2 regions of the Glutamicibacter sp. NPDC055354 genome follow, and region 2 is predicted to be linked to the other one. Evidence: predicted binding sites of a transcription regulator. Region 2 holds the regulator's gene; the other holds the start of a gene.
The links. Region 2 encodes HspR, which represses chaperone genes until heat shock. Its sites were predicted from a motif close to AAGTTGAGTCNNNNNGACTCAACTT; they were not measured.
Positions count from the first base shown of each region.

Region 1: the regulator HspR is predicted to act here: its motif matches at 12,858-12,882, upstream of ACWICV_RS15925 (ATP-dependent Clp protease ATP-binding subunit).

Region 1 is NZ_JBSHMB010000004.1:184,020-198,973, reverse strand. It holds gene ACWICV_RS15975 (S8 family peptidase) at 1-1,677, shown strand, start outside; gene ACWICV_RS15970 (glycoside hydrolase family 3 N-terminal domain-containing protein) at 1,768-3,033, opposite strand; gene ACWICV_RS15965 (Y-family DNA polymerase) at 3,103-4,395, opposite strand; gene ACWICV_RS15960 (LexA family protein) at 4,385-4,801, opposite strand; gene ACWICV_RS15955 (MFS transporter) at 4,885-6,129, opposite strand; gene ACWICV_RS15950 (NAD-dependent epimerase/dehydratase family protein) at 6,206-7,060, shown strand; gene ACWICV_RS15945 (NAD(P)/FAD-dependent oxidoreductase) at 7,164-8,441, opposite strand; gene ACWICV_RS15940 (hypothetical protein) at 8,765-9,970, shown strand; gene ACWICV_RS15935 (sensor histidine kinase) at 10,598-11,782, opposite strand; gene ACWICV_RS15930 (response regulator) at 12,096-12,770, shown strand; gene ACWICV_RS15925 (ATP-dependent Clp protease ATP-binding subunit) at 12,900-14,954, shown strand, end outside.
Region 2 is NZ_JBSHMB010000001.1:1,470,392-1,485,345, reverse strand. It holds gene ACWICV_RS06945 (LysE family transporter) at 37-660, opposite strand; gene ACWICV_RS06940 (MarR family winged helix-turn-helix transcriptional regulator) at 657-1,169, opposite strand; gene ACWICV_RS06935 (MMPL family transporter) at 1,299-3,440, shown strand; gene ACWICV_RS06930 (DEAD/DEAH box helicase) at 3,746-5,287, shown strand; gene ACWICV_RS06925 (small multi-drug export protein) at 5,479-5,952, shown strand; gene ACWICV_RS06920 (PLD nuclease N-terminal domain-containing protein) at 6,035-6,253, opposite strand; gene dnaK (molecular chaperone DnaK) at 6,503-8,356, shown strand; gene ACWICV_RS06910 (nucleotide exchange factor GrpE) at 8,370-8,951, shown strand; gene ACWICV_RS06905 (DnaJ C-terminal domain-containing protein) at 9,037-10,011, shown strand; gene ACWICV_RS06900 (heat shock protein transcriptional repressor HspR) at 10,125-10,553, shown strand; gene ACWICV_RS06895 (GNAT family N-acetyltransferase) at 10,550-11,176, opposite strand; gene trmB (tRNA (guanosine(46)-N7)-methyltransferase TrmB) at 11,227-12,084, opposite strand; gene ACWICV_RS06885 (YccF domain-containing protein) at 12,211-12,621, shown strand; gene ACWICV_RS06880 (TerC family protein) at 12,695-13,879, opposite strand; gene ACWICV_RS06875 (GNAT family N-acetyltransferase) at 14,188-14,655, opposite strand; gene ACWICV_RS06870 (DinB family protein) at 14,686-14,954, opposite strand, start outside.

The DNA of each region.
Region 1 (14,954 bases), on a different contig from region 2:
TTGGACGAGTCGAACAAGCTGCGCCCAGCAGCTGAAGCTGGCACGCTGCAGGTTACCCTGTCCCCCGAATTCGTTGGCGGTTCCTCCAGCGAGTCCGGCGTTGCAGACACGCTGAATTCCTCTTCATCGCGTGGCGTCCACGGTTCCAACGGCGTGGTCAAGCCGGATGTGGCTGCCCCAGGTACCCAGATCGGCTCGGTTGGCGTGGGCACCGGTACCGGCACCGCCGTGATGACCGGTACCTCGATGGCCACTCCATTGGTTGCTGGTATCGCCGCGCTGGTTCTGGAAGACAGCGACTACACCCCATATGAAGCCAAGAGCATCATCATGAACACCGCGGCCACCGACATCAAGGCCGCCAATGGCGAAGCCTACGGTCCGAACCGTGTTGGTTCCGGTCGCGTGATGGCCGATGCAGCACTCCAGAGCCCTGCTTTCGCCTACGATTCCGAGGCAGCGGATCTGACCAGCGTGGTCTTCGGCGTTATCGAGCTGGGAGGCAAGAAGCCGTTCAGCGCGCAGCGCGAAATCACCATTGAGAACACCAGCGGCAAGGCGCAGAGCTACGACGCCAACTACGTGGCCGCTACCGAGATCCCAGGCGCAAGCTTCACCTTGGATCGCAGCAGTGTCACCGTGCCGGCCGGCGGCAGCGCCAAGCTGAACGTCACCCTGAGCGTTGACCCGCAGCAGTGGGCCAAGACCATCGATCCAACCATGGCTACCAGCCAGTCCGGTCTGGCTCGTGCCTGGGTTGCCGATGCCAGCGGTCGCGTCGAGCTGACTGCCAGCAATGCTCCGACCCTGCGCATTCCAGTCCAGGCAGCTCCCAAGCTGGCTGCTGACATGGAGGGCAAGCTCAAGAAGCTGAAGAAGGGCGCGGATACCACCACCCTGAGCCTGAAGGGCAAGGACATCACTGCTGGCGAGGGCGCTACTTCGGTCACCTCCCTGCTCGGCGCCTTCGAACTGGGTGCTTCGAGTGAACGCGGCGACGATTCGCTGGACAGCATCCCGGCAGCCCGTTCCGTGGACCTGCAGCACGTTGGCGCATCGAGCACCGCTGCCCGCACCGGTGTGGCTGACGGCCTGCTGAATGTCGGCATCTCCACCTGGGCCAACTGGGCCCACCTGGCTGGCGGCACCGAGCTGGATGTCGAGATCGATACCAATGGCGACGGCGAAGCCGACTTCGTTACCTTCAACGCCGCATTCGACGAAGTTGACCTTGACCTGGCAGCAACCTTCAACCTCGCCACCGGCGAGCAAGTTGACCTGCAGCCAGTGAACGGCATGCTCGGCGATGTCGATACCAACACCTTCGACACCAATGCAGCGGTCTTCCCGATCTCCCTGTCAGCCCTGGGGCTCGATGAGGATTCGTCGGAGATCTCCTACCGTGTGCTGGGCTACTCCTGGTACAACACCGATGAGAACGGCTCGATGATCCCGGTTGACCAGACCGACTGGATCGACTTCAACGTGGCAGCGCCACAGGTTGATTTCGGTGCAGAAGGCACCTTGTTCACCGATCTGTCCGGGACCCAGATCCCGGTGACCGTTGCAGACAGCACCAAGGCATCGAAGGCACTGTTGCTTCACCTGCACAACGGCAATGATGACCGTGCACAGGTTCTGGAAGTAACTGACGGAAAGAAGAAGGGCAAGAAGTAGGCCTTCCACCTCCCAAGAGCAGGCCCGGGGCACTTCCTAGCGAGTAAGGAAGAGCCCCGGGCCTACACCTTTAAGATCCAGCTGTGCAGCTTATTGCATGCGCAGCTTCTCTTCGAGAACCAGTACTGCGGCTTCTCTTACCTGGGCCGCGAATTTCCCATCGGCCTTGGCCTCGGCTGCCAGGGCCTTCGCCATGGTGATGGCCGGAGCCGATTTTACGCATAGCGGAACAGTTCCGCCGGCGGCCACGAACTTCACTGCGCGCTCGCCCACCGGCAGGTAGCCGACCTGCTTGGCTTCACAGAGATCATCGGAAATCACGATTCCCCCATACCCCATTTGCTCACGCAGCAATCCGGTGATGATCTTCGAAGAGAACGGTGCATCATTCTTTCCATCGAGCCGGGAGTAGCGGGCGTTGGAGACCATGACCCAGGACTTGCCCTGCTCGATAGCCTGCTCGAATGGCTGCAGATCGCTGGAGTCCGCATCGATCTTCGTATCGGTCACTTTGGTACTGGTATCGGTGTTCCCAGCGACCCGGCCCAATCCGGGGAAGTGCTTGACTACCGGTTGCACGCCTTCGGAGCGCAGCGCTTCGTTCACCGTCGAAATGGCCTTGGAGACCCCCGAGGCGTCATGCGCGTATTCGCGGCCAAAGTAGCCGATGGGTGCGTTGCCGGTGCCGATACTGGCCGGAACAACGTCCGCCACCGGAGCCAGATTCACGTTGATGCCGGCTTCAGCCAGTTCTTTCCCGGCGGCGCCCACTTCACGCTCCAGCTTCGATACAGGCCACCCTCCCTGCGTCAACGCAGTCGGCAGTTCGGTGAAACCGGGGCCCTGGAGCACCCGGACAAAGCCCCCTTCCTGATCGGTGGCCACCCAGACCGGCAATTGCCCGGGAATGCCGGACTCCAAGCCCTGGGTAATTTCCTGGACCTGGGCGGCGGTCTGCTTCACCGGCAGTTGCGAACGGCCACGCAGGAAGACATTGGAAATTCCCTGCTTCTTCATCGCAGAAATTTCCGCAGCGGTTGCTCCTGTTGCCGGGACACCGGCCATCACGAGGCTCGCTGCCTGTTCGCTGGCGCTCAGCTCGCCGGCTAGCGCTTCTGCTTGCTGGCGCAGCGAGGGTTCCTGGCTGCGGCTAGGCGATGGGCTTTCTTCTGCCCCGGAGTTGCCGGACGGGCTGGGAGTTGCCTGCTGCGCAGGAGTCCTCGTACTGCTCGGGCTGCTGGAGCTGCCCTCGGACGTGCTCGAAGCTGCTTCTTGGGCATTCGGCGCACTGCAGCTAGCGAGCATCACCGTCATCAGGATTCCGACTGACATGAGCTGCTTGGCACGGGTAGTCATGAGATCATCCTTCCACCGTAAACTGCGAAGTTGCCGAAGAGCCGAGAACCTTTTGCCGTTGGCAGAACGCTAGGCACGCACCACCAGCAGTTCATCCCAGTCGGTGGTGTAGCGCTGCGAAATATGCTCTCGTTTCATTGACCATTCAGGGATTTTGGCCATCCCGGCATGCCCCAGGCCAATGGATTTGGCACCGAATCGAAGGGAGATATCCTGGACTACCGAAGAGACGTTCTCTTGTTCCTCGGCAGCCGGATCGGGACTCTGGCCAAAGAGGTCCAGCTGTGGCTCGCCCGGAGAATCGCTGAGCCCGGAGAGGATCACTCCCCCGCGAACATAGTCCATTCCCGGTTTCATCAGATCCCGCATGGCGGCAATTGCCAGCTTGCTGAGCACGATGGGATCCCGCGTCGGACGCGGCAGGCGCACCTGGGCACTGGGGAATGAGGCTTCTCCCCGGGCGAAGCGGCTGGTGCCCGCGGTGACGGTAAGCAATGAAGCGTACAGGCCTTCGCGCGCCAAGCGGCCGGCAGCCTTCTGCGCATAGATGGACATGACTTCTTCCATCGCTTCATAGGTGCGCACCGGCGTGGAGAAGGAACGGGTGAACATGACCTGGCCGCGATCCGCGCGTTCCTCCACCGGACCAATGCAACGTTGCCCGTTGAGTTCGAAGACCGTGCGCTGCAAGACGACAGAAAACTTCTTGCGGATCGCCAATGGGTCAGCTGCTTGCAGGTCCGCGATGGATTCAATGCCCATGGCTGCCAGCTTGGCACCGGTTTTGCGGCCCACACCCCAGACATCGGTGACTGGAACCCGGTTCAGGATACTGCCCAGGACCTCGGGATCCATGAGCTGCTGGACGCAGACTCCGCCCAGTCCCGGATTGTGCTTGGCAATATGGTTGGACAGCTTCGCCAGGGTCTTGGTGGATGAGACACCCACGCAGACTGGCACCCCAATAGTCTTGTCAATGGCGGCACGGATCTGGGCCGCGGTGCTGCGCACCTGTTCCAGGTTGCCTTCCAGGCCGACGAAAGATTCATCGATGGAATACACCTCGTGCCAGGTCCCGAAGCGTCCGAGCAATTCCATGACACGGGCAGAAATATCCCCGTACAGTTCATAGTTGCTCGACCGCACCGCAAGGTTGTGGGAGTCCATATAGCGTTGGACCTTGAAGAAGGGTTCTCCAGTAGGAATGCCCAGATCCTTGGCTTCCTGGGAACGGGCCACCACGCAGCCGTCATTGTTCGACAGCACCACCACGGGACGATTGCGCAGCGAATAGTCGAAGGCCCGCTCGCAGGAGACGTAGAAATTGTTGACGTCCACCAGGGATACGTGGTCAGCGGACATGATGCAGGCACCTGGTAATGACGCCGAAGACACTGACCTCATCGCCTTCGGCCAGTACCACGGGCAGGGGCGATTCATCGCTGAGCAGCCCAACCTCGTGGCCGTCAATCTGCCAGCGGCGCACCAGCATCTGCCCGTTGAGGTTGACGATGACCACAGAGCCGTGGCGCACGGCCAGCGATCGGTCCACGATCACTTCATCGCCGTCGAAGATGCCAGCTGACCGCATGGCGTGGCCCGAGACGCGCATGATGAAGGTGGAGACACGATCACGGACCAGCAACCGGTTCAGGTCCAGTCCACCGTCAAAATAATCGCGTGCTGGCGAGGGGAAACCCATCGCGGATACCGCTTGGACCGGCCCTTGGGTTGCTCCCGGAGGCATCAGCTCCTGTTCTTCAGCCACACCCCACCACTTTCTAGTACAAATATTCGAATACTTGAATTGTAGCGCGTTATCCAGCAACCTTCATGTTTCCGGCGAGCGCGCTACCCCCGGGACTCCGTAGCAGAGGTCCTCCCATGGACCCTGGCCTGCGCTTTCCAGCTGTACAGCGCGGCGGATACAACGATAACCAGCAGCGTCGCGGCACCGGAGATCACGATGATTGCCCTGGCCGGGCCAATCAGCAATCCCGGGGTGCCGATGAGATAGCCCAATGCGACCATGATGTTGATGAGCATCCGCAGCTGCGCCCAAGCAGCACCATGGCGGGATTCCGGCACGTATTCGTAAATGGCTGTTCGCACTCCAGTATTGTGCAGTCCATTGCCCAGCCCGCCAGCAAGGAACACCAAGGCCAGGCCAGCCGCGTTGGACCAGAGCCCTTCCGTGAGGATCGCGGCGCCCACCAGCCCTCCACCGAGCAGAATCGGCAAGGCGCTTCGGGTACCGAAGCGGCGATTGCCTCCCAGCAGGGAACCGAACACTGCGCCCACGGACCAGGCACCGAGCAATACCGCATATCCAGTGTCGTTATCGGTGATCCCGCGCAGGTAGAACACCCCCGAAACGCCTTCTGCTGCGGTAAACAGCACGATCGCCGCCACCGGCAGCAGCAAGATCCGCAATTGTGGATTGCGCGTCAATGCAGCTCCACCGGGCGATACCGGTCCACCCTGATCCGGCTCGTTCGCTGCGTCTGTTCCTGTCCCGTTGGCGGCTTGCGAGCGGGACAGGAAGATGGCCGCCAGGGCCAGTGCCAGGAATCCTGCCGCCGCGTACCAAAGCACCGCGCCGATCCCCGATTTCGCGAAGACGAGCGAAGCTATCGCCGGCGCGATGATTCCCGCCAGGGACGTCGCTACGACAAGGAAGCTGCTGGCACGAGCAATGCTGAAGCCTCCGCGGATGCGCGGAACGATCTTGAAAATGACCGCTCCGTTAACCACCGCGCAAATACTGGCCACAGGCATCAAGGCGAGGCTCGCGAAGATATTGGAGGCAATGGCCATCACCGCGAAAATCGCCACATGCACGCACAGGTTCAGGATCCACACCCTGAAAAGGCCTGCCCCGTCCACCCAACGCCCTATAGCCGGGGCGGCAAGGATCGGCGGAACCAAGCCGGCGAGGAACAACGCGGTTACGCCCCAGGACCCCAACTGATCCGCGGATTCCAGGGTCAAGGCAAAGACCGCCATGCCCTCGCCGAGCATGGAGAGCAATGCAACCACGCAGAACAGGACACAACGCGCCGAAGACTGCACCTGGCCCCCTTCCTCCGCGCGCATGCCACGCTGGCCTAAAGGTTCTAGTCTATGGGTAGGGGGATTCGCCTCCGAGGACATATCGCGCCAAAGGAGTCTCGTGAAAGTATTACTGGTCAGCTGCGGAGATGTCGCCACCGAGGCAGGACTGCGGCTCCAGCAGGAGGGCCATCGCGTCACCGGCTGGCGGCGCAACAGCCAGAAGCTGCCCGCAGGATTTACCGGCCACAGCGTAGACCTGCTCGATGCCGCCCAGTGGCCAAGCATCGATCCGCAGACCGAAATCGTCGTGCTCACTCCCGTGCCAGCCACCCGCGATGCCGATGGCTACACGCGCGGCTATCTGCGGGTCGCCAAAGAACTGGCTTCACGGCTGGCAGCCCAATGCCCCAATCTTCGCCGGCTTATCTACATCTCCTCCACCGCAGTGATGGGCGGCGCCAACGGAGAACTCGTCGACGAATCAGCACCGCTTGCCCCAGCTAGCCCCACCGCGCAGGTCCTTGCGCACACCGAGGCAGCGCTCGCCGGCAGCGGCCTGCCGGTAACAATCCTGCGGGCGTCGGGAATCTACGGCCCGGGCCGCACCCGGCTCATCGATCACGTCACCGCCGGAACCGCACAGATTCCCGCGGGCTCGCATTGGACCAACCGCATCCACCGCGATGACCTGGCCGCGGCCATCGTTCACGTTGCGGCGCTGGGAGAGCAAGCCGCTGGCCTCTACCTGGCCAGTGACAGCACCCCAGCCCAGCTAGGCGAGGTCTACCAATTTTTGGCCAAGGAACTTCATTTGCCTGCGCCGGAAGAGGCAGGACAAGCCCCGGCACGACGTGCTGCCGACCGCCGGCTCGATAATTCCAAGCTGCTAGCCAGCGGGCTTGAACTGCAGTATCCGGGATTTACCGAAGGCTACCGCGCGATCCTTGCCGGGACATCAACCCGCCATGCCTAAAGCGCGTAAAAGACAGCCTTAAAGGAAAACCGGCTTGCAGCGCATCGCCATGATGCACCGCAAGCCGGTTGTTTTATTTCGTTCCGGGTGTAGACCGAAACGCTTAGAACCCCTTGCGCAAGGGGTTGAAGTGCCGGGCGATGCCTGGAACCTGCTGGCCAGCAATCTGGGCAGCCAGGATCTTGCCAGTCAGCGGTCCCAGCGCAACGCCCCACATGCCGTGGCCGCCGCCAACCGACACGCGCGAGGATCCGGTCTGGCCAATGAGTGGCATGCCGTCCGCGGTGCATGGGCGTCCACCCACCCATTCTTCTTTGCGGTTCTCCCAGTTAATCCCCTGGTAGACCGGGGTCGCAGCGGCAACGATGGCCTCAATGCGCTTCGGCTCCAGCTTGTGGTTGGCGTCGCGGAATTCCATGGTGCCGGCGATGCGGAAGCGATCGCCCAGCGGGGTGCAGGCAACGCGCTGGGTCGGGAAGTAGATCGGGTGCGTTGGCATGTGCTCCGGCTCCACGGTGAACGAGTAGCCGCGGCCTGCCTGAACCACAACGTTCACACCGAACTTGCTGGCCATGTCGGTCATCCAAGCACCGGTAGCCAGCACCACGTGATCCGCGGTGATTGAACGGCCTTCGGAACCGATGACGGTGACCGAGCCGCCATTGTCGCGCACATCGGTGACGTTGAAGGCTCCGATGATGTCGCCGCCGCGGGCGATGACGGATTCGGCCAGTGAATCCATGAACTTCGGCGGGTTGATGTAGCGCTGGTTCTTGATGGCTACGCCCGCAGCGACCTTATTGGACAGGGTCGGCTCGATGCCGCGCAACTCGTCGCCGGTGAGCAATTCGTAATCAACTTCGCCGCCGGTCTTCTCGATCATCTCGAATTCATGCAGCAGCGCATCGCGGTCGCTGAGCGAGGTGAATCCGGTCAAGAATGGATTTGCCGGCTTGGTCGGCTCCTGCACGCCCGGCCCTGCCGAAGTCGCCTGCGCGATTTCGTCGAAGGCATCCAAACCGGTTGCGCCGATTTCCGAGTAGACCCGCATGGCTTCTTCCCACTTCTTCGGGGTCGAGTGCCAGGCAAAACCGATCAGGAAGCGGAGCAACTTGGCATCGGCCTTCAGCGGAATGTACAGCGGGGATGCCGGGTCGAGCATCATCTTCAGGCCGTTCTTGAAAATTGCAGGCTCCGCGATGGGCAGGGTCAGAGCCGGGGTCAACCAGCCGGCGTTACCCCAAGAGGAACCGGACGCGACGCCGCCGCGATCCACGACGGTAACCTTAATGCCAGCTTCCTGCAGGTACCAAGCGGTCGACAGGCCAACAAAGCCAGCGCCTACAACAACGACATGATCTGGCACGCCTACTCCAGCCATGATCCACTCTCCTAGCATTTCGACGGCCTCTCCACACGAGCCCGCATGTCTTCACTGTCGCGCGATCCCCAGGGAAAATCAACGCGTCCTGACGATTCGACGGTGAGCGCCACCACACCGGCAGGAGGTTCGTGTTTCTTGCGGTAAATGATTGCCTATTCCGAACTTTCAACAAGTACTTCCTCCCGTACGGGCACTTTCCCCAGAGGCTGCATCACTATCGCCCATCGGGAACTTCGCCTCCAGCGCGTCCTGCGTAGACTGGAGAGAAGCGAATTACCAATCCCGCCGATCAGCCATTTCTAAGGAACTGCACCACACTCATGGCCTCACGTAAACCAGCCAAGAAGAAGCCTGCCCAGGGTCATCCAGCCCGCCGTTCCGGCGCCAGCAGCGTGCCTTTTGAATCCGAAGTGCGCCAAGCTCTTCAGCCATTCAAGTCCTCGCTCTTCCGCCACTTCCACGAAGAGGGCCAGGCAGCCAGCGAGACCCGCGCAGCGCTCGAAGGGCTCACTACCCTGCTGACCGTGCATGCCCAGTTGCGCCAGAGCGTTGACGTCAAAACCCTGGATCCGACGATTCTGGGTGAACAGCTGGGCCACTTGACGTCGCTGGGCAAGGAAGTTTCGGAAGCCAGCGCTGCGATCCTCAAGCATTACCTGACTTTCCTGGGCACGACCGCTAATTTCGGCGGAAGCGTGGATGACTTCAAGCAGACTTTCGAATTCCTCTCCCGCATGGCTGGCGATTCACCCATCGTGGCACCCTATCTCGAAGATGATGAGGCCAACGGCAGCCTCGAAGCGATGCCCTTCGTTTTTGCGGCTCGCGAGTTGATCAACTGGGTTGGCGAAGGCAAGCCGACCACCCCAGCTGGCGTACTCACCGGCGATACGCTGCAGGATGCGGCCAGCGCGCTGGGCCTGTTCGTCAAGGTCGATGAATCCGCCGGCGTTCCAGAGGATGCCCAGTGGGAGCCGGAAGACGGCACTGCCGTTTCTTCGCTAGCCGACATTCCACGCCTATCGGCATACTGGGACGCCCTGATCGGCACGGCCATGCTGCGCTACCAGGAACCGAACGCAACCCCAACCGAGTCGCTCAGCGATGCGCTGCTGGCATCCAGCGGACAAGGCGCCCGCTTGGTCAAGGAGCTGATTGCAGAGGTTCTCTACTCGCACATCCTGATCAACACCTTGGAGCAGCCGGGCAAGGCGCAGATCGCCGAGATGGTGGCCGGCGTGTTGAGCAATGCCGCATCATCGACACCGCCACGTGCCGAGTTCGCGTTGCAAGTTCCGACCGAAGATGACCTTCCCGCCGAGCAGCATCACCTGATTGCCAGCCTTGAGGAGGTTGTCCCCCAGGTCGAGTCCCTGCTGCGCGTCTTTGAACGCGAAGGCCTTGTCGAGATTAATGACGAGATCACGATTCCTGTGGTCTTGCGCTCTTCACTGGAACGAGCGCTGGCCAAGGTTTCTGATCATGTTTTGAAAGACACCCAAGAGGCAGAGGCTTCCGAGGCTTAACCACCAGCAACGGCAAAGGGTGCGAGAACTAATTCGAGTTCTCGCACCCTTTGCCGTTGATTCATCGACTAGCCGATGCGCGTGGCCAGCTCGGCGTCGTGCCACGGCAGGCGATCGAACCATGGGCCCCGCTTGGTTCGCCGGCCTTCACGGCCAAAGAATCTGCGGTTGCTTCTGCGTTGATCGCAGCATCTGCCGTCTTGCTATCAAAGCCGCCCTTAGGCTCCACGGCCAGGCCTTATTGTTGCCAAACAACCGTATCTGCCTGGGTACTCATGCGCTCTCGCTTCCCAGACAGGAAATGCTCTCCATAGGCGCAACACCCCGCCACGCAGGCCCATTCCGACCTGAGGTGTGAGGCAGAACGCAGAAACACGGGCTGGGTTTAAGTTATAAAAGGTACGTTGCATTACTGACAGACAACGGCGTGCGATGGGGGCACAGCGCCGATGAAAGATCAGTCCGTTTACGCAATGCAACGTACCTTTTAATCACCCTCGGATCCTTAGTGATGCCACTCGCAAAACACCACCAAGTACCTTCCCGGTGATCGGTCTTCACCGATACATGTCTAACTTATCGCGTCCTGCGAAAATCCGAAATCATACTTTAGTAGGAGGGTAGGGGTCAGAACGGGATGCTTGCGCGCAGTGCCCAAACACCGTTTTCGGAACTGGTTGCAAACTTTCCACCAAATGCACGCATCCTGTCACCCATGCCAATCAGGCCTGTCCCGCCTTCGGGCAACCCACTCGCCTTCTTGTCGAAATTCCCCATCTGATTAGTAATTTCCAGGATGCCCTCTGCCCCTTGGACCGTGAGTTCGAAGGTGCACTTCCCGCCCAAGGCACCGTGCTTTATCACATTTGTTGTACCTTCTTGCATGACCCGATAAATCGCAGTCTGTGCAGAACGGGGTAATTCGGAAATTTTCTCGTCAGTGGTGGAGCTCACCTCGAAATTTGCCTCTTTTAGCCTCTGAACGAAAAGTTCTGCACCCTGAAGCGCGTAAACAGTAGTAGCGGCCGGCTTATCAATGCCCTGGGACGAGGGATCTGCCATGGTCCCATCAGCCCTCAGGACATTGAGCATCAGGCGTAAATCGTGCAAAGTCTCAGTACTCAGTTTGGCGATGACATCCAGAGCTTCGAGGGCCTTCTGACCATCGTTTGCGAACTTCGCGGCCTTCGACTGCATGGCCACGACCGTGATGTCATGCGCGACAATATCGTGCAGATCCCGGGCAATGTTCTTTCGCTCCCGGTCGACAGCAAGACGAGTCTGCTCTTTGACCGTATGCATTTGCCGAAGAGCGAGCTCGTTCTTCTCGCGCAGCAAGTAAATATTCCTCGTTAAGAAGAACGCCATCGCCGTCAACGGGGCAATCCCGACAAGCAGAACCGCGTCTTGCCCGGACTGGATGCCGAACTGCACCATCCACGCTGCGGACAAGGTTAGGAATAAGGCCCTAACGCTCATGGCACTGGCCGTAGCTGCCAGCGCCGAAAAAATCATGAATGAAACGACAGTCCAGAAGAACAAGGCGCCGTCCGTGAGGAAGAAATAGGCAACTGCCACAAACAACCCGACGGATACGGCAACCCAGCGAAGACCAAGCGCAAGAATTGCGCACAGTCCTACGCCGAGCAACGCGCCTCGAACCGAAATATCCGACGAACCACTAAATCCGTCTTCCAGCAGAGTCACGAACTCACTACTGGAAACCGCGATCAGAACCGCAATACCAGTCCAAACAATGACACCCCGACCAGCGAAGAGCTTGGTCAGGGTGTCCTTTAGTCGTCCAGTCATATGCCGAATAATTCCCGGCTCAGATGATCAAGTCAAATAAACCGCGTTATGGGCAGGCGACGCCGTAGCGTTTGCAGAACCACTCCGAGAAGGCTGAGCCAAAGCCAGCAGGAGTAGCAACGTTGCCACTGCTGGAGGCTGGAGAGCTCGCGGCAGATGCAGGAGCTGCCACGGCGGTCAATGGTGCCAGAACTAATGCTGCTACGGCCAGCATTTTCAAACCCTTCATATCAAACTCCACATCAGATCAACTTATATACTTTCAGGTGAACAGGCCAACATGAGGCCACCCGCATCGAATCAGAGGAATCAGATGGAACAAATAAAGGTCCTTATTGTCGATGATGAACCTCTAATTCGGCATGCGTTGGGCACAATCCTAGCAACAGACCCCGGAATTGTAACGGTTAATTCTGTTGAAAATGGACAGGCCGCCGTCGAGTATTGCAGCGGCAATCAAGTGGACGTTGTGCTCATGGATTTGCAGATGCCGATAATGGACGGGGTTAGCGCTACTAAAGCAATCAAATCTGCCGAAGACAGCCCCTCCGTGCTTGCTATTACCGCCTTTTCTTCTGACGACTACCTGGTTCCGGTACTGACCGCTGGGGCCAGCGGATACTTGGTAAAAGACTCTGAACCAGATGAAATTATTCATGCGATCCATGCCGTTCACCAAGGAACTGCAGCCATTTCCCCGTCGGTTTCTTCTGATCTAGTTTCTGCGGTTCGCGAAGCTTACCGGGATAATTCCCAAGACATTCAAGAACTGGCCTATGACTTGGGAATTACCAATCGGGAATTCGAGATTCTAAAACTGCTCGCACGCGGGCTAAACAATACCGAGATTTCAAGAACTCTGACTATTTCCGAAACTACGGTTAAAACCCATATGGCGAAGATTTTCGTTAAGCTGAATGTTCGCGATCGGGTCCAGGCTCTGGTTGCGGCCGCGCGTATGGGCCTTATCGACATCCCCAAAGACTAGCGCCTGCTTTCCAGCTATTAGTGTGAAGTCAACCTCTTTGACACCTTGCCCGGCTGGTTCGGGAATATCTGCGCGCCATATGCGTTGAACATGAGCATAGACCGCTCAAGTTTCTATTAGGAGGCTCACTTGCCAGCATTTTTCGGCGCACCGTCAGATGGCTCGTTTGAGGAATTCCTCTCTCGATTCCTGTCTTCACGTGCTCAGGCAGCACGTCCCATCGACCTCACGCGCCTCCTTTCCGCCCGCACCCACGAAGCGGTAGCCACCGCGGCAGCGATTTCCCAGGAGCATGGCCACGACGAGATTGATTCCCTGCACCTCCTGATGGCTCTGCTGCGCACCGAACCAGTCGGCGAGCACCTGACCGCCATGGGTATCGACATCGAGGCTTTGAGTGCAGATGCCATCGCGCGCATGCCCAAGTCCCAGGAGAAGGGCGAGAAGCCATCCCACCTATCGTCGGCAGCTCAGCGCAGCCTCTTTGACGCCTATCAGGTTGCTCGTAACTACGGTTCGACCTACATCGACCCTGATCATCTTTTCCTGGCCTTCGTTTTCAACCCGGAATCTCCGGTCAGCCAGCTCCTGGCGCAGCACGGCATCACCGGCCAGTCTTTGCAGCAAGCCGCCATGGAGCAGGCCCAGCGTGGCCAAAACGATGCCCAGAACCAGTCCGATTCCGAGTCCGACGTGTCCATGCTCGAACGCTACGGAACCGATCTGACCCTGCTGGCCTCCGACGGCCAGATTGATCCGGTGATCGGACGCAAGGAGGAACTGGATCAGGTTATTGAAATCCTGGCCCGTCGCACCAAGAACAACCCTGTGCTGATTGGCGAGGCAGGCGTGGGCAAGACCGCCATTGCCGAAGGACTGGCCCGCGCCATCATCGATGACCAGGTACCAGCCCAACTGCGCAATGCGGCCTTGATCTCCATTGATCTTCCGGGCATGCTCGCCGGAACCCGCTACCGCGGAGATTTCGAGCAGCGGCTCACCGGCCTGCTCGACGAGGTAGCCGCAGCCGAGGGGCAGGTGCTGATATTCATCGATGAGATGCATCTGCTGGTCGGTGCAGGCTCTGGCGAGTCCGGCAATATGGACGCCGCAAATATCCTCAAGCCGCGTTTGGCGCGTGGCGAGCTGCACATGATCGGCGCCACTACGCTCGATGAGTTCCGCAAGGTGGAGAAGGACAGCGCGCTGGCTCGGCGCTTCGGCAAGGTTACTGTCGCCGAGCCGTCGGAGGAAACGGCGCTGGCCATTTTGGACGGCCTGCGCGAATCCTACGAGGATCACCACCAGGTGCAGTACACCCCCGAAGCGCTCAAGGCCGCGGTGACGCTCTCTGCCCGCTACTTGAACGACCGCCAGCTTCCTGACAAGGCCATCGACTTGATCGATATCGCCGGTGCCCGGCGGTCCATCGCTGCTGGAGATGCCGAGGATGTGCAGTCCCTGCGTGCCGAATTGGTAGACGCCGAGCGTGAGAAGTCACGCGCTATCGGCGAGGAACGATTCGAAGAAGCTGGCGCATGGCGTGACCACATCGTGGAAATGACCGCGCGCATCAAGGCTGCTGAGGAGGCCGGCGATGCAGGGGTCACCCGGGTAGTGGATGAGAAGCAGATTTCGGAAGTGATCTCCCGATCCACCGGCATCCCCACCTCGCGCATCTCGGGAGATGACAAGGCGCGCTTGGCTTCGCTGGAAGATTCCCTGCATGCTTCGGTCATCGGCCAGCACGATGCCGTTGCCGCTGTGGCACGCGCCGTGCGTCGCAACCGTACCGGAATGTCGCCAGCAGGTCGCCCCATCGGCTCGTTCCTTTTCCTGGGTCCCACCGGCGTCGGAAAGACCGAACTGGCCAAGGCCCTGGCTGCAAACCTCTTCGGTTCGGCCGAATCGCTGGTTCGCGTCGATATGAGCGAATACGGTGAGAAGCACACCGTGGCGCGCCTGATTGGCGCACCTCCGGGGTACATCGGCCATGACGAGCCCGGCCAGCTGACCGAGAAGATCCGCCGCAACCCGTACTCGGTCGTGCTGCTCGATGAAATCGAGAAGGCCCACCCGGACGTGTTCAACGTGCTGCTGCAGGTACTCGATGACGGCCGGTTGACCGACTCAGCCGGGCGCACTGTCGATTTCTCCAACACGCTGATCCTGATGACCAGCAAC
Region 2 (14,954 bases):
CGGCTAGGAGTTCTACGGCAAGAGCGGGCGAAAATGCTAGTGCATGAGCAGCAGGAGCGCGGCGACCAGGATGAACAGTACGCCGAGGAGGATGTTCAGCAGCTTGGCGCCGCGGTAGGTCGCGGTGAAGCGCTGGAAGGTGCGGGCCGTGCCGGCAAAGAAGAAGAACATCACCGCGATGTCCACCACGATGACCGTGCCGATGAAGATGGCGTATTGGGCCAGGAGCGGCTGATCGGTGCGGATGAACTGCGGGGTGAAAGCCAAGAAGAAGACGATGGCCTTCGGATTGAGCAGGTTGACCAGGATGCCCCGGTTGAGCATGGACCAGCGGGTCAGGCGGTGCCCGGTGCTGGTTCCATCGGAGGCGACCTCCGGCTTGGAAAGCAGCATGCGGATACCGAGATACACCAGATAGGCAGCGCCTGCGTAGCGGATGATGGCGAACAGCAACGGCGAGCTGGCCACGAGCAAACCGACTCCTGCGGCAACGATCACCACGTGGATCAGCAAGGCGATCTGCTGCCCGAGCACGCCCCAAATGGAAGCGCGCCAGCCTTGGCGCATTGAATTGCTCATCGTGTTGATGGCTCCGGCGCCGGGGGTGAAGCTGATGACGATGCAGGCGCTGAGAAGGGATATCCAGAGTGAAAGGGTCACTGCTTAAGGCTAGTGTCCGTCGCGCTCTTGGCTGGTTTCGTTGTCCGCTGTGTTACGACTTCTTCGCGCGCGCTGTCCACGCCGGCGACGGCTTCTGCCATGAAGCGGGCTATGACCTGCAGCTGCTGCTCGTCGTAGTGGCTGATCACTTCCCGCATTTTGGCACCTAGCGGCATGAACATTTCCATGCCCTTGCCGCGGGCTTTGGGTGTCATGGCGATGCGGATGACACGGCGATCCCGGTCCGAGCGCTGGCGCTCGATCATTCCCAGTTTTTCCAGGCGGTCGAGCATGGCGGTGGTAGCCGGGGAACTCAGTTGCAGGTCGCGGCTCAGGTCGCGCGGGGAAGGCAGAAGGCTGCGCTGCTCGTATTTCATGATGATCGACAGCGCATTCATGTCCGTGCGGTGCGTTGCGTAAAGTGCTCCGGTGGACTCAACGTAGCGGTCCGAGGCTTGGCCGAATTCCTGCAGGAGCATGACCAAATTGTGCTGTTCTCTTGCGCTCATAGGCGCAATCCTAGTCGGAAAAGCATTTAATAGCCTGGGAAGTATTTCTACCATGGAAGTAAGTCTTGTAGTATGGCATTCGGATCGCCCTTTGATCCACCGCCAGCAATCACGAGTGAGGACGGATCAGTGGCGCATGTAGCGAAAACCGACCAGCCATCGGGCAAGAAGCGATTGGACAAGAAGGGTATCGGCATCAGGGCAGGAATCTACGCCCTGCTGATCATCCTCTGGCTGGGTGTAGCAGGAATCGGCGGCCCGACCTTCGGCAAGCTTTCCGAGGTCCAGACCAACGACCAGACCTCGTTCCTCCCGGCCACCGCCGAAGCAACCGAAGCCCTGGAATGGCAGAATAAATTCCGCTCCACCGAAGCAATCCCCGCGGTGGTCCTGCTCACCAGCGATGGCGAGGTCAGCAAGGAAACTGCTGGAGGGATCGGCGAGGCGCTGAAGGACTTCACGCATCTGGACGGGCAGATCACCGGGCCCTTCCTTTCCGAAGACGGCAAGGCCGCTGAATTCATCGTTCCGGTCTCCGGCGAGGTGGAGGCCGATACCGGAGTCGAAGAGCTGCGTTCGCTCCTGGCCGCCGAGAAGCCCGAAGGTACCACCGCCTATGTCACTGGGCCGGCAGGCTTCAGCGCCGACCTGGTCGAGGCCTTCGGCGGCATCGACGGCGTGCTGCTGGGCGTGGCCCTGGTAGCTGTGCTGGTGATCCTGCTGCTGGTCTACCGTTCGATCCTGCTTCCCTTCACGGTGCTGCTCACCTCGGTCGTCGCGCTGTGCGCGGCAATTGTCGCGGTGTACTTCATGGCATCCGAAGGCTGGATCCGGCTCGACGGCCAGGCCCAGGGCATCTTGTCCATCCTGGTCATCGGTGCGGCTACCGACTACTCGCTGCTGTTCGTGGCCAGGCACAAGGAAGCGCTCATGGCCGGCCAGGACAAGTGGCAGGCCGTGGCTTCCGCATGGAAAGGCTCGCTGGAACCGATTGTCGCTTCGGGCGGCACCGTGACGGTGGGCCTGCTGTGCCTGCTGTTCTCCGATCTGAACTCCAATAAGGCACTGGGACCCATTGGCGCCTCGGGCATCATCTTCTCGATCATTGCCGCGTTGACGTTCCTGCCGGCGGTGCTCGGCTTGCTGGGACGGGCCGCTTACTGGCCCTTCCCGCCCAAGCCGGCGGCCGTGGACGCCCAAGGCCAGGAGAAGGAAGGCTTGTGGGGCCGCATCGCGCGGTTCGTTGCCAGCCATCCGCGCCCGATCTGGATCATCACCGCTCTGGTGCTCGCCGTGGGAGCGCTGGGCATGACCCAGCTCAAGGCCCATGGCGTGCCACAGAGCGAGCTGGTCGTAGGCGGTTCGGAGTCGCGTGACGGGCAGATCGCCCTGGGCGAGCACTTCCCTGGCGGCTCGGGATCCCCGGCCACGGTGATTGTCGATGAAGCCGAAGCGCAGACGGCCCTGGAAAAGGCCCTTGATGTCACCGGCGTGGATTCGGCCTACTTGCAGGCTGAAGACGGCGGACCGGCCATGGCCGCCCGCGGGGCCGAGCCAATGAGCGTCGAAGGCCGCAACCTGATGTCGGTGACGCTGGCCGATGCGGCCGACTCGGATGCCGCCAAGCAGACCGTGGTCGAACTGCGCGAGCAGCTGCATGCGGTCGACGCCGACGCGCTGGTCGGCGGCACCACTGCGACCCAGCTCGATACCAACGAGACGGCCATCGCGGATCTGTTCAAGATCATTCCGATTACCCTCCTGGCCATTTTGCTGATCTTGATGCTGCTGCTGCGTTCCATTCTGGCTCCGGTGCTGCTGATCCTGACCACCGTGCTGTCCTACGGCACGGCGATGGGTGTCAGTGCGCTGGTCTTCAACAATGTCTTCGGCTACGTGGGTGCCGATCCATCCGTACCGCTGTTCGGCTTCGTCTTCCTGGTGGCGCTGGGCGTTGACTACAACATCTTCTTGATGACCCGTGTGCGCGAGGAATCCTTGAAGCGCGGAACCCGTGAGGGCATGCGGGTGGGCTTGAAGGTCACCGGCGGCGTGATTACCTCCGCCGGCGTGGTGCTTGCCGCTACCTTCGCCGCACTGGGTGTGGTGCCAATCATGTTCCTGGGCCAGTTGGGCTTCATCGTGGCCTTCGGGGTGCTCTTGGATACCTTCGTCGTGCGAAGCCTGCTGGTGCCGGCGCTGGTCGAAGAAATCGGACCTAAGGTCTGGTGGCCCTCGAAATTGGCGAAGAAGGAATTCGAGCTGAACTAGGCAGCGCGGTGGACTGTCCCGGGAGCCCTAGTGGTGAACGTCTCCCGGGGCGGCAGTGCAAAGCGGGGCCGCTCACAGACGGGCCCCGCTTTTGCACTGTAGTATGGATACTTGTGCGTCACCGGAAAATTCTGTGGCGCATGCGTCGACAGTTTAGATTTCCCTCCTGTGGATCGCCCGGAAAACCTCCGCCGGTCCACTTTTGGCAGCAGGCCTTCCTTGGCCTTGCATGTTGCGGACTTCCTCCTGGCTCGGCGAAACCCAACGCCTGAAACAGGCGTGCGAATCAGAGAGAAAGTTTGAATATGTCCGTAACTTTTAGCGCCCTCGGCGTGCCCGAATACCTGTCGAAGGTCCTTGCTGCCAGCGGAATCGAAGCCGCTTTCCCGATCCAGGAAGCCACCTTGCCGTCGACCTTGGCCGGCGGCGACGTCCTGGGCCGCGGCCAGACCGGCTCCGGCAAGACTTTGGCCTTCTCGCTGCCCCTGGTAGCTCGGCTGGCAGATCGCCCACAGCGCCGCAAGGCCCGTTTCCCACGAGCGCTGATCATGGCTCCAACCCGTGAACTGGCGACCCAGATTGCCAAGACCGTTGACCCCCTGGCAAAGGCCGCAGGCCTGCGTACCACCGTGATCTACGGTGGCGTGGCCCAGAGCCGCCAAGAAAAGGCCATGAATGAGGGCGTGGACATTGTCATCGCCTGCCCGGGCCGCCTGGATGACCTGATCAAGCAGAAGGTCGTGGACCTGTCCCAGCTGGAAATCTCCGTGCTGGATGAAGCCGACCACATGGCCGACATGGGCTTCCTGCCTGTAGTTCGCCGCATCATGGACCGCATGCCAACCGGCATCCAGCACATGCTGTTCTCCGCTACCTTGGACAACGGTGTGGACAAGGTGGTCAAGCGCTACCTGAGCAACCCGACCATTCACTCGGTGGATGCACCCAAGGCCGCTGTGAACACCATGGAGCACCACGTCTTCGTCATCGGCAACGATGATAAGAAGGACCTGATCCGCGTTCTGGCCCAGGGCACTGCCCGTCGCATCATGTTCATGCGCACCAAGCACCACGCCAAGAAGATGGCGCTCACCCTGTCCAAGGCTGGCGTTCCGGCGGTAGACCTGCACGGTAACCTCTCGCAGAATGCCCGTGACCGCAACCTTGCTGCTTTTGCTTCAGGCGAGGCGAAGGTTCTTGTCGCCACCGACGTAGCCGCTCGTGGCGTGCACGTTGATGGTGTGGAGCTGGTTGTCCACGTAGATCCACCAGCAGAGCACAAGGCCTACACCCACCGCTCCGGCCGTACCGCACGTGCGGGTTCGGATGGAACTGTAGTGACCATCTGCACCCCTGATCAGCAGGGCGACGTTTCGACTTTGCTGAAGCAGGCCGGACTGAAGGTGCCTTTCGAAAAGGTCAACCTGAATTCTCCGGTTGTGGCCAAGGTCGTCGGCGAAGTTGCCGAGCCGGTTGCCTACGTTGCTCCGGCTCAGCAGAAGCGCAATCCTGCCAAGAGCAAGCCTGCCGGTGAAGGTGCCGGCCGCGGTGGCCGCGGCCAGCGCCCGGCGCGTGGCGCCAGGCCAGCTGCCGAAGCCCAGGGCCGTGGCGGCGAACGCCGCCGTACGGAACGTGACGGCGCTAGCCAGGGCGAGCGTCCAGCGCGCAGCGCCCGCGGTGCGAACTCTGACCGTCCAGCCCGCGGCGCACGAGGTGCCAACGCTGAACGCCCGTCGAGCCCTTCGCGCTCACCGCGAACCGACGGCCGGAATGCCGCTGGCGGTGCAACCGGTGGCCGTTCGCGTGGCCCGCGTCGCGCATCGAGCCCAGCTGGTCGTGGCAACTAGGCGCTGGCACTAATCCTTGCGGAGTACTCCCTCACATCCATCCCAATGGATGCGGGGGAGTTTTGCGTTATACCCGGGAAATTGCGCGTCAAAAGTTTAGCTCCGCTGATTGATCCCTCCTCGACTAGGCGATACATAGGATTGAAGCAACGAGTCGCCGATTAACCTTCACCGCTTCAGGAGCACCAGCCATGATTGAATCCCTGCAGAACTTCGCCGCGTCCTTCCCAGAACCGCTACAGTTCTTGGCTGTTGCTTTGCTAGCTGCCATTCCGCTGATCGAGTCCTACTTTGGTTCGGCCATTGGCGTGGTTATCGGTGTTCCGGTGGTTGCTGCCATCGCCACCGCCGTGATCGGCAACGTGATTTCCATGCTGTTGTTCGTCAACAGCGCCCACGCCGTGCGCAACAAGGTTCGCAAGGGCAAGGACTCGGAGAAGAAGGAACGCAAGTTCGAGAAGCTGCGCCGAGCTTTCGATAAATACGGCATTGCCGGGGTGAGCCTTCTGGGGCAGACCATCCTGCCTTCGCAGGTGACCTCGGCTGCCTTGGTCTCCTTCGGCGCCAATAAGCAGAAGGTGATCATCTGGCAGATCATCTCGATTATCTTGTGGGGCACCGCGTTTGGCGTTCTGGCTGCCCGGGGAATTAGCCTGATGGGCTAACCGGAAATCGCTGAAAGCGAACAAGCCGTCCTCGAACCAACGAGGACGGCTTGCTTTCCAGTGGCTATGGAATGCCAAGGGATTACTTGCGGCGTCCAAAAGCAAAATAGGCGATGGGGCCAAGGAAATTGATCATGCTGGCCGCTGCCCATGCCGGCTTTGGACCCTTGACCTGTTCGGCGGGGCGCTTGTACAAATCCCGCAGTGCCGCAACCATCAAGGTCAGCTCGGCAATTGCCGCAGAGGCGACCGCGATCTTTCCGCCCGGTGGCAGATCCTGGAACTTGCGCTTCGTTTCCATGAGGTGGCTCCTAGCTGCCGCTTTTCCCGCCCGCTGGAAGCGTTGAAAGCGGATGAATGAAAAATTTTTTCAGGATGGGAATTATTCTCTCACCACGGCAGTTGAAATGAGCAGAACGCAAAGTTGAGTCACCTTCGCTCAAGTTGATTTGACAGTCGAAAGCGGCTGAGTAAACTTGAGTGCAGAACGCTCAATGAGGATAAATGTCCTCAGCGTTAGTACTTTCAACCAAGGCAAAGGAGAGCCATTATGTCGCGTGCCGTAGGTATCGACCTAGGAACCACCAACTCCGTAGTTTCCGTGCTCGAAGGTGGTGAGCCAACCGTTATCGCAAACGCGGAAGGCAACCGCACTACCCCGTCGATCGTTGCTTTCTCGAAGAGCGGCGAAGTCCTGGTTGGCGATATCGCCAAGCGCCAGGCTGTCAACAACATCGACCGCACCATCGCATCGGTCAAGCGTCACATGGGTACCGACTGGACCATTGACGTTGACGAGAAGAAGTACACTGCTCAGGAAATCTCGGCTCGTACCCTGATGAAGCTGAAGAACGACGCTGAGTCGTACCTGGGCGAGAAGGTCACCGACGCGGTGATCACCGTTCCTGCATACTTCAACGACGCAGAGCGCCAGGCCACCAAGGAAGCTGGCGAGATCGCCGGCCTGAACGTCCTGCGCATCGTCAACGAGCCAACCGCAGCTGCGCTGGCTTACGGCCTGGAAAAGGGCCAGGAAGACGAGCTCATCCTGGTCTTCGACCTCGGTGGCGGCACCTTCGACGTTTCCCTGCTGGAAGTCGGCAAGGACGACGACGGCTTCTCGACCATCCAGGTCCGCTCCACCGCAGGCGACAACCGCCTGGGCGGCGACGACTGGGATCAGCGCATCGTGGATTGGCTGCTGGCCCAGGCCAAGGCCAAGGGCGCGGACCTGTCCAAGGACAAGATTGCGCTGCAGCGCCTGAAGGAATCTGCTGAGCAGGCCAAAAAGGAACTGTCCTCGGCTACCAGCACCAACATCTCGCTGCAGTACCTCTCGGTGACCCCGGAAGGCCCAGTGCACCTGGACGAGCACCTCTCGCGTGCCAAGTTCCAGGACCTGACCAAGGACCTGCTGGAGCGCACCCGCAAGCCATTCAACGACGTCATCGCCGAGGCAGGCGTCAAGGTTTCGGACATCGCCCACGTGATCCTGGTTGGCGGTTCTACCCGCATGCCAGCCGTTGCTGAACTGGTCAAGGACCTGGCCGGCAAGGAAGCGAACAAGGGCGTGAACCCAGATGAGGTTGTCGCCGTGGGCGCAGCGCTGCAGGCAGGCGTGCTGAAGGGCGAGCGCAAGGACGTTCTGCTCATCGACGTCACCCCACTGTCCCTGGGTATTGAGACCAAGGGCGGCGTGATGACCAAGCTGATCGAGCGCAACACCGCGATCCCGACCAAGCGTTCGGAGACCTTCACCACCGCCGAGGACAACCAGCCTTCGGTATCCATCCAGGTCTTCCAGGGCGAGCGCGAGTTCACCCGCGACAACAAGGCGCTGGGCACCTTCGAGCTGACCGGTATCGCACCGGCTCCTCGTGGCATTCCGCAGGTTGAGGTCACCTTCGATATCGACGCCAACGGCATCGTGCACGTATCCGCCAAGGACAAGGGCACCGGCACCGAGCAGTCGATGACCATCACCGGTGGTTCCTCGCTGTCCAAGGAAGACATCGAGCGCATGGTCCAGGAAGCTGAAGCACACGCCGAAGAGGACAAGGCACGCCGCGAGGCCGCTGAGACCCGTAACGCCGCTGAGCAGGCTGCCTACTCCGTAGACAAGCTGATCAAGGACAACGAAGACAAGCTGCCTGAAGAGGTCAAGACCGAGGTCCAGGCTGACGTCGACGCCCTGAAGGCTGCCCTGGAGAAGCAGGACAACGACGACGAGGTCAAGGCCGCGTTCGAGAAGCTGCAGGCATCGCAGACCAAGCTGGGCGAGGCAATCTACGCCAACGCGCAGGCCGAGGGCGCCCAGGCTCCTGAGGGCGAGCAGGCACCGAACGCTGATGAAGACATCGTCGACGCCGAGGTCATCGACGAAGACGAAGCCGACAAGAAGTAAGGAGTTTAGGAATATGTCCGAGGCAAAGGACCAGAACGAGAACTCCGGCCAGGAGCCGGAGAACCAGCCAGAGGCCGCCAACGAGCAGCCAACCGCTGACGCCCTGGGTCAGGCCGAGGCGATCCTGAACGAAGCTGCTGCTGGCGCTGAAGCCGATTCGGCGCAGCCGGAAGAGGCCGGTGCGGTGGAAACCGAACTGCGCAACGACCTGCTGCGCCTGCAGGCCGAATACGTCAACTACCGCAAGCGCGTGGAACGCGACCGGGCCGTAGCGCGTGAAAACGCCGTGCAGTCCGTGCTCAACACCCTGCTTCCGGTGCTTGACGACATCGATGCGGCACGAGCCCACGGCGACCTCGCCGACGGCCCGTTCGCATCGATCGCCAACAAGCTGGATGGAATTCTGGCTCAGCATGGCCTGGAGCGCATCAACGAGGCCGGCGTGGAATTCGACCCGAACATCCACGAAGCCCTGCTTCGCCAGGCTGTTGACGAGATTCCAGCCGACCACGTGGGACAGGTGCTGCGCACCGGTTACCGCAAGGGAACCATCATCCTGCGTGCAGCTCAGGTGCTGGTAGCAACCGGCGAATAGCCACGAATAGCACAATCGATACTGCCCACTGCCGAGTCTTCGACAGTGGGCAGTGTCGAATTGGCACTGAAAGGATGGGGCCCTGATGGCAAGTCAGGACTGGATCGAAAAAGACTTTTACGCCATTCTGGGCGTCTCCAAGGACGCCAGCGAGGCGGACATCAAGAAGGCGTACCGCAAGCTTGCGCGCAAGTACCACCCGGATACCAACCAGGGTGATGCGGCCGCTGAAAAGAAATTCAAGGACATCTCCGAAGCCAACTCGGTGCTTTCGGACAAGGAAGAGCGCGAGCAGTACGACGCGATCCGTGCCATGGGCGGCGGAGCGCGATTCTCTGCTGGTGGCGGACCGGGCGGCCCCGGCGGGCAAGCCGGCTTCGAGGACATCTTCTCCAACCTCTTCGGAGGCGGCGGAGCGGGCCCACGTGGCCGCGGCGGGCAGCCGGACTTCTCCGACCTCTTCGGTGGTGGCGGCGGTTTCGGTGGCGGCGGCTTCGGCCAGAGCGCACCACCGCGCAAGGGTGCTGACCGCACGGCGAGCACCACGATTTCCTTCTCCGGATCAATTAAGGGCACCACCATTGGCCTGCGCGAGCAGAATGGCGAGGTCATTGACGTGCGCATACCGGCGGGCATCAAGGATGGCCAGTCGGTGCGCGTGCGCGGCAAGGGCCAGCCTGGTGCTGCCGGCAACGGTGACCTGCTGGTCAAGGTCAAGGTCAGCGAGCACCCGTTCTTCAAGCGCGAAGAGAACAACATCCGCATCCACGTGCCGGTGACCTTCGCTGAAGCGGTGCTTGGAGCAAAGATCCACGTACCGACCCTGGACGGGGATTCCGTTGCGGTGAAGGTTCCCGCTGGATCCAACTCCGGGCGCACCTTGCGTCTGAAGGGCCGCGGCGTGAAGACCTCCAAGGCCACCGGCGATCTGCTGATCGTCCTGGATGTCGCGATTCCGCAGAACCTCTCGGATGCTGCAAAGAAGGCCGTGGAGGACTTCGCATCAGCCACCGAGGGCGAGGATCCACGAGTGGATTTGGCTGCCAAAGCCAAGCTCTGAACCCAATAGGCTGTCTTCCCTGCCCCCTCATCGAATTGGCTGGGCAGGGAAGATAGACTCGAAGTCAATAGGGACCGAATCCAAGGTCCTTGCAGAAAGGTGGTAGAAGCAACGTGAACGGGGAGTACCTGCGACCTGTCTTCGTCATTTCCGTCGCCGCGCAACTTGCAGACATGCATCCGCAGACGCTGCGCCAGTATGACCGCATTGGTTTGGTTTCGCCCAGCCGCCAGAGCGGAAAGCAACGCCGCTACTCGCAGCGCGACGTATCGCTGTTGCGCCAGGTGCAGGCCTTGAGCAAGGAAGGCGTCTCGCTCGAGGGCATCAAGCGCATCCTGGACCTGCAAGATCAAGTCGCCTATCTGCAAACCGAAGTCAATGGGCTTCGCCAAGAACTTTCCGCCGTACGCCAGGGCCAATCTCGCATCTTCGCTGCGGGTACCGCTGGAGGCGACATCGTTTCGTTGGCTAGGGGCATGCGCCCTGAACGCCGTGAACCGACCGTGACGCTGTTTACCGCGCGCCGCGCTATCGGACGCTAGATCCGTCCGTGCCGGGCCAAGCGCGCTTCCAATTGGGTGCGCACGGCAGGCCATTCGTGCGGGAGTATTGAGAACACCACCGTATCGCGCAGGGTACCGCTCTTTGGATCATATTTGTGATTGCGCAGCACGCCATCCTGCTTGGCGCCGAGCCGTGCAATCGCGGCGCGTGAAGCGGCATTGTGCCAGTGCGTGCAGAAAGCCACTGAATAGCAATCCAGTTCCTCGAAAGCCCGGCGCAGCAGCATGAACTTGGCAGCTGGATTGATCCCGGTGCCTTGGGCTGGCATGGCCAGGAACGTTGAGCCGATTTCCACGCGGTGATTTGCCGCGTCGATATTCAAGTAAGTCGTGGCCCCCACCGCTTTGCCGGTGGACAGGTCGATGATCGCAAAGGGAGCCATCTCGCCAGTTTCCTGCAATGCCAAGCGGCGCTGGATATCCAAGCGCATGGATTCGGCCGATGGAGTGGTGGCAAACCACGCTTCATCCAACTGGCCGTTGGCTGCGAGCTGGATCAGATCCGGGGCGTGGTCCATTGACAATTGTTCTAGCCGCACCCCGGCATAGTCCATTCTCGGAGCTTGGGCGTAGTGCAGACTTAGCGCAGAAGAAGAGGCCATGGAATCCATCCTATGGATTCCATGGCCTCTTCAATGCTTTATTTCCGCGACTAGCCGATGCGGGTGTACGCCAGATCGAAGACCAGACGACCAGCCTTGAGCGCCTTGCCTTCGAAGCTGGTCAGGATCCGGCGCTCGAAACGCGGGGCCCAGCCACCCTGGGCATCGGTGAATTCTGGCTCGGGGTCGAAGCCTTCCATGCCCTCGCGGCGCACCTTGGTCAGGTTGCTCTCAGTGCCGGACAGATTGCCATGATGCTGGTTCTCGAAGTCCGGATGGGCTTCGAGGACTTCGCGCATTTGCTCGGCGTAGTTGGACCAGTCGGTGGCCAAGCGCAGGGTGCCTCCCGGCTTGAGCACGCGGGAGACCTTGTCGAGGAACGAGGCCTTGATCAGGCGACGCTTATGGTGGCGCGGCTTGTGCCATGGATCTGAGAAGAAGATCCAGATCTCATCGGCGCTGTTCTCGTCCAGCATGACATCCAGAACCTCTGGTGCATTGGCCTGCACTGCGCGGACGTTGGCGATGCCGAAAGACTCGACCTTCAGCATCAGCTGGGCCAGGCCCGGACGGTAGACCTCAACGGCGAGGTAGTTGCGCTCGGGATCATCTTTGGCGGCGTTGGCGATGCATTCGCCCAGGCCGGTGCCGATCTCCACGATCAGCGGTGCGGTGCGTCCGAAAGCCTCGGCAGGATCGAGCTGGAAGTCATCGGCAACCGAAGTGTCGGCGATCTTGCGGGGCGGCTCAATGACGTACTGATCGGCATTGCGCTCCCAGGCGCTGGCACGGCGGCCCTGCAGGCGGTTGCCGCGGCGCACGAAGGATACCGGCTCGGCACGGAAAAGGTCTGGGTTCCTAGGGGCAGTGCCGTGGGCTGGGCGCTGCTGCTCGCTCGATTCGCTCATGATGATTAATCCTAGCCGAGCAAGCTGCTTCGATGCTTGCCGAACTGTAGGGGATTGGACACCCCTAGAAGAAAATCGGGGGGATCCCCGATGGAGTAAAACAGGCAGAAGACAGAGAATATAACCATGACTGATTTAGTGCGCGGTATTCTCAACATTATTTGGCTGCTTTTCGGCGGCCTGTGGCTGGCCTTGGGCTACGTGTTGGCGGGCATCATCTGCTGCGTGCTGATCGTGACCATTCCATTCGGCATCGCCTCGTTCCGCATTGCCGGCTATGCGCTGTGGCCGTTTGGCCGCACCGTGGTCGACAACGGCCCGGTAGGCGCGTTCTCCACCCTGGGCAACATCATCTGGATCATTTTTGCTGGTATCTGGATTGCCGTGGGGCACGTGGTAACCGCGATCCCGATGTTCATTTCGATTATCGGCATCCCGCTGGGTATCGCAAACTTGAAGATGATCCCGGTTTCCTTGATGCCTCTGGGCAAGGTCATTGTGCCTTCGGACTATTTCATCGGCGGTGTTCGCCGCTAGGCAGCACCAAGACAGCGAATGGCTGCCAACCCTTGATGGGGTTGGCAGCCATTTGCTTTATGTACGAACCTGATCAGCTCTTGAGGTACTCATCGTGCTGGCGGTGCGCTTCGGCGACCTCGACACGGATCTTGTCCACGTCCTTGGCCTTGTCGCGGTACTTCTTTTCCATGGTTTTCACATACGCTTCTTCCTCCACCAAGGCGCGGTAGATGCGTTCGCGTTCGACCGCGTCCGAGGTGTAGCTCAGGTCGTTGTAGCTGTTGGCATGGCGGCGCAGGTTGCCGATGGCAGTCTGGGCCTTGCCTGCCTTGCTGAACAGCGAAGCGAGAATTGTCAGCACCAGGACGCCGATAATGACGCTCAGCGACAGGCCGGTGCTGATTTCAATGACCATCACGTGTTCGCCATCGTTGATGAATGGCAAGTTGTTCTCGTGCAGTGCATGCAGGATCAGCTTCACGCCGATGAATGCCAGGATTGCTGCCAACCCGTAGGACAGGTAGATCAAGCGGTCCAGCAATCCGTCGAGCAGGAAGTAGAGCTGGCGCAGTCCCATGAGCGAGAAGGCGGTAGCCGTGAACACGATGTAGACGTTCTGGGTGAGTCCGAAGATCGCAGGGATGGAATCCAGAGCGAAGAGAATATCGGTACCGCCGATGGCCACCATGACCAGCAGCATCGGAGTCAGGACCTTCTTGCCATCGATCTTGGTGAACAGCTTGTCGCCGTCATAGTTGTCGGTAGTGTGGAATAGCTTCTTGGCGATCCGGATGATGAAGTTGTTGGCCTCATCGGATTCGTCATCCTTCTTCAGCAGGTTGCCCGCGGTCAACAGCAGGATCAGGCCGAACAGGTAGAAGACCCAAGCGAACTGGTTGATCAGCGCCGCGCCGACAAAGATGAAGGCGGTACGTGCGATCAGCGAGAAGACGATGCCGAAGAGCAGGACTTTCTGCTGGTCTTCGCGGGGTACGCGGAAGCTGGCGATGATAATCAGGAAGACGAACAGGTTGTCGACCGACAGGGCCTTCTCGGTAATGTAGCCGGCAAAGTACTCGGCACCCATGTCGATGCCGCCGAAGACCAGCACCAGAACACCGAAAACGAGGGCCAAGCCAACATAGATGCTGGACCAGATGGCTGCTTCACGCAGCGATGGAACGTGGGCCTTGCGGATGTGGAAGAAATAGTCGAAGGCCAGAAGGGCGAGAATCACGACAATCGTGATTCCCCAAATCATAGGGGAAACTCCCATAGGGATTCCTGCTTTCGTAAGTAGCGCGCGAACGCATCTGAGTAAGTCTCTTCACCGACCCCGGGGCTGGCCGCAAAACCCGGCAGGACCATGAAGTCCTGCGTATTGACGGATTCAACGATTATGAATACTCCCTTACGTTCTACCAGCTTATCCTGATGCGATGCTTCTGGAAAAATCTTGGTCCGTGGATGTCATGATGATCTGTAATGTACTTTGTCTTTGTGCAGTTGGGTAGGCATCAATAGCAATTCGAAGAATGCAGTTCGCTTGGAGCAACGTGGGCCAGCGGCAGGAACTAGGCGCTGCTAGAGCGACTTGCGCATCTTGATGCTGGTGGTTTCATATCCAAGCGATTCATAGAGGCCGCGAGCGCTCTGGTTGAAACCGAACACATTCAGCCCCAGGGTACGTGCGCCGTGGGCACGGGCGTATTCTTCGGCCAAATTCATGGCCTGGCGTCCGAACCCCTTGCCGCGGTGCCCGGGGTCGACAACTATGTCCCAAACCCACCATGAAGCCGGATCACCTGAGGTGTCGTGGCCGATCCAGACATAGCCCACATCGCCGAAAATGCCATGCTCCCGGGTGAATACCGCATTGGTGCAACTTGGCAATCCGGTGGGAAGGGCCCGGGTCATGGTCCGGTCTGCATCTTCCTGCGCCTTGCGCTGGGAACTGCCAGCGGCAACAAGGTCCGATACGTACTCGGCGGTACTTCGTGCCATCCACGATTGGAATTCTTCAGCGGGAAGCGGGTGGAGTTCTAATGGCATGCCCGGAGTCTACCGGTTGAGGGCGGCACGCTATTTCCGCGCGGCCAGGATTTGTTCACGCAGGATATCTGCGTGTCCGCAATGCTGTGCCAATTCACGCAGCATATGCAGCTGGATCCAGCGCAGCGGCAGCGGTCCACGCCGGTTGCCTGAGAAGACGTCATCCCCTGTTTTGCCTTCGACTGCTTGATGCGACAGTTCGATGGCTTGGGCATATTCGTGCCGAATCGAATCGATGGTGTCGGAAGCCTCCAAGTCGAATGATTTGCTGGGCGAAGAGGCAATGCCCAGCTCTGCAC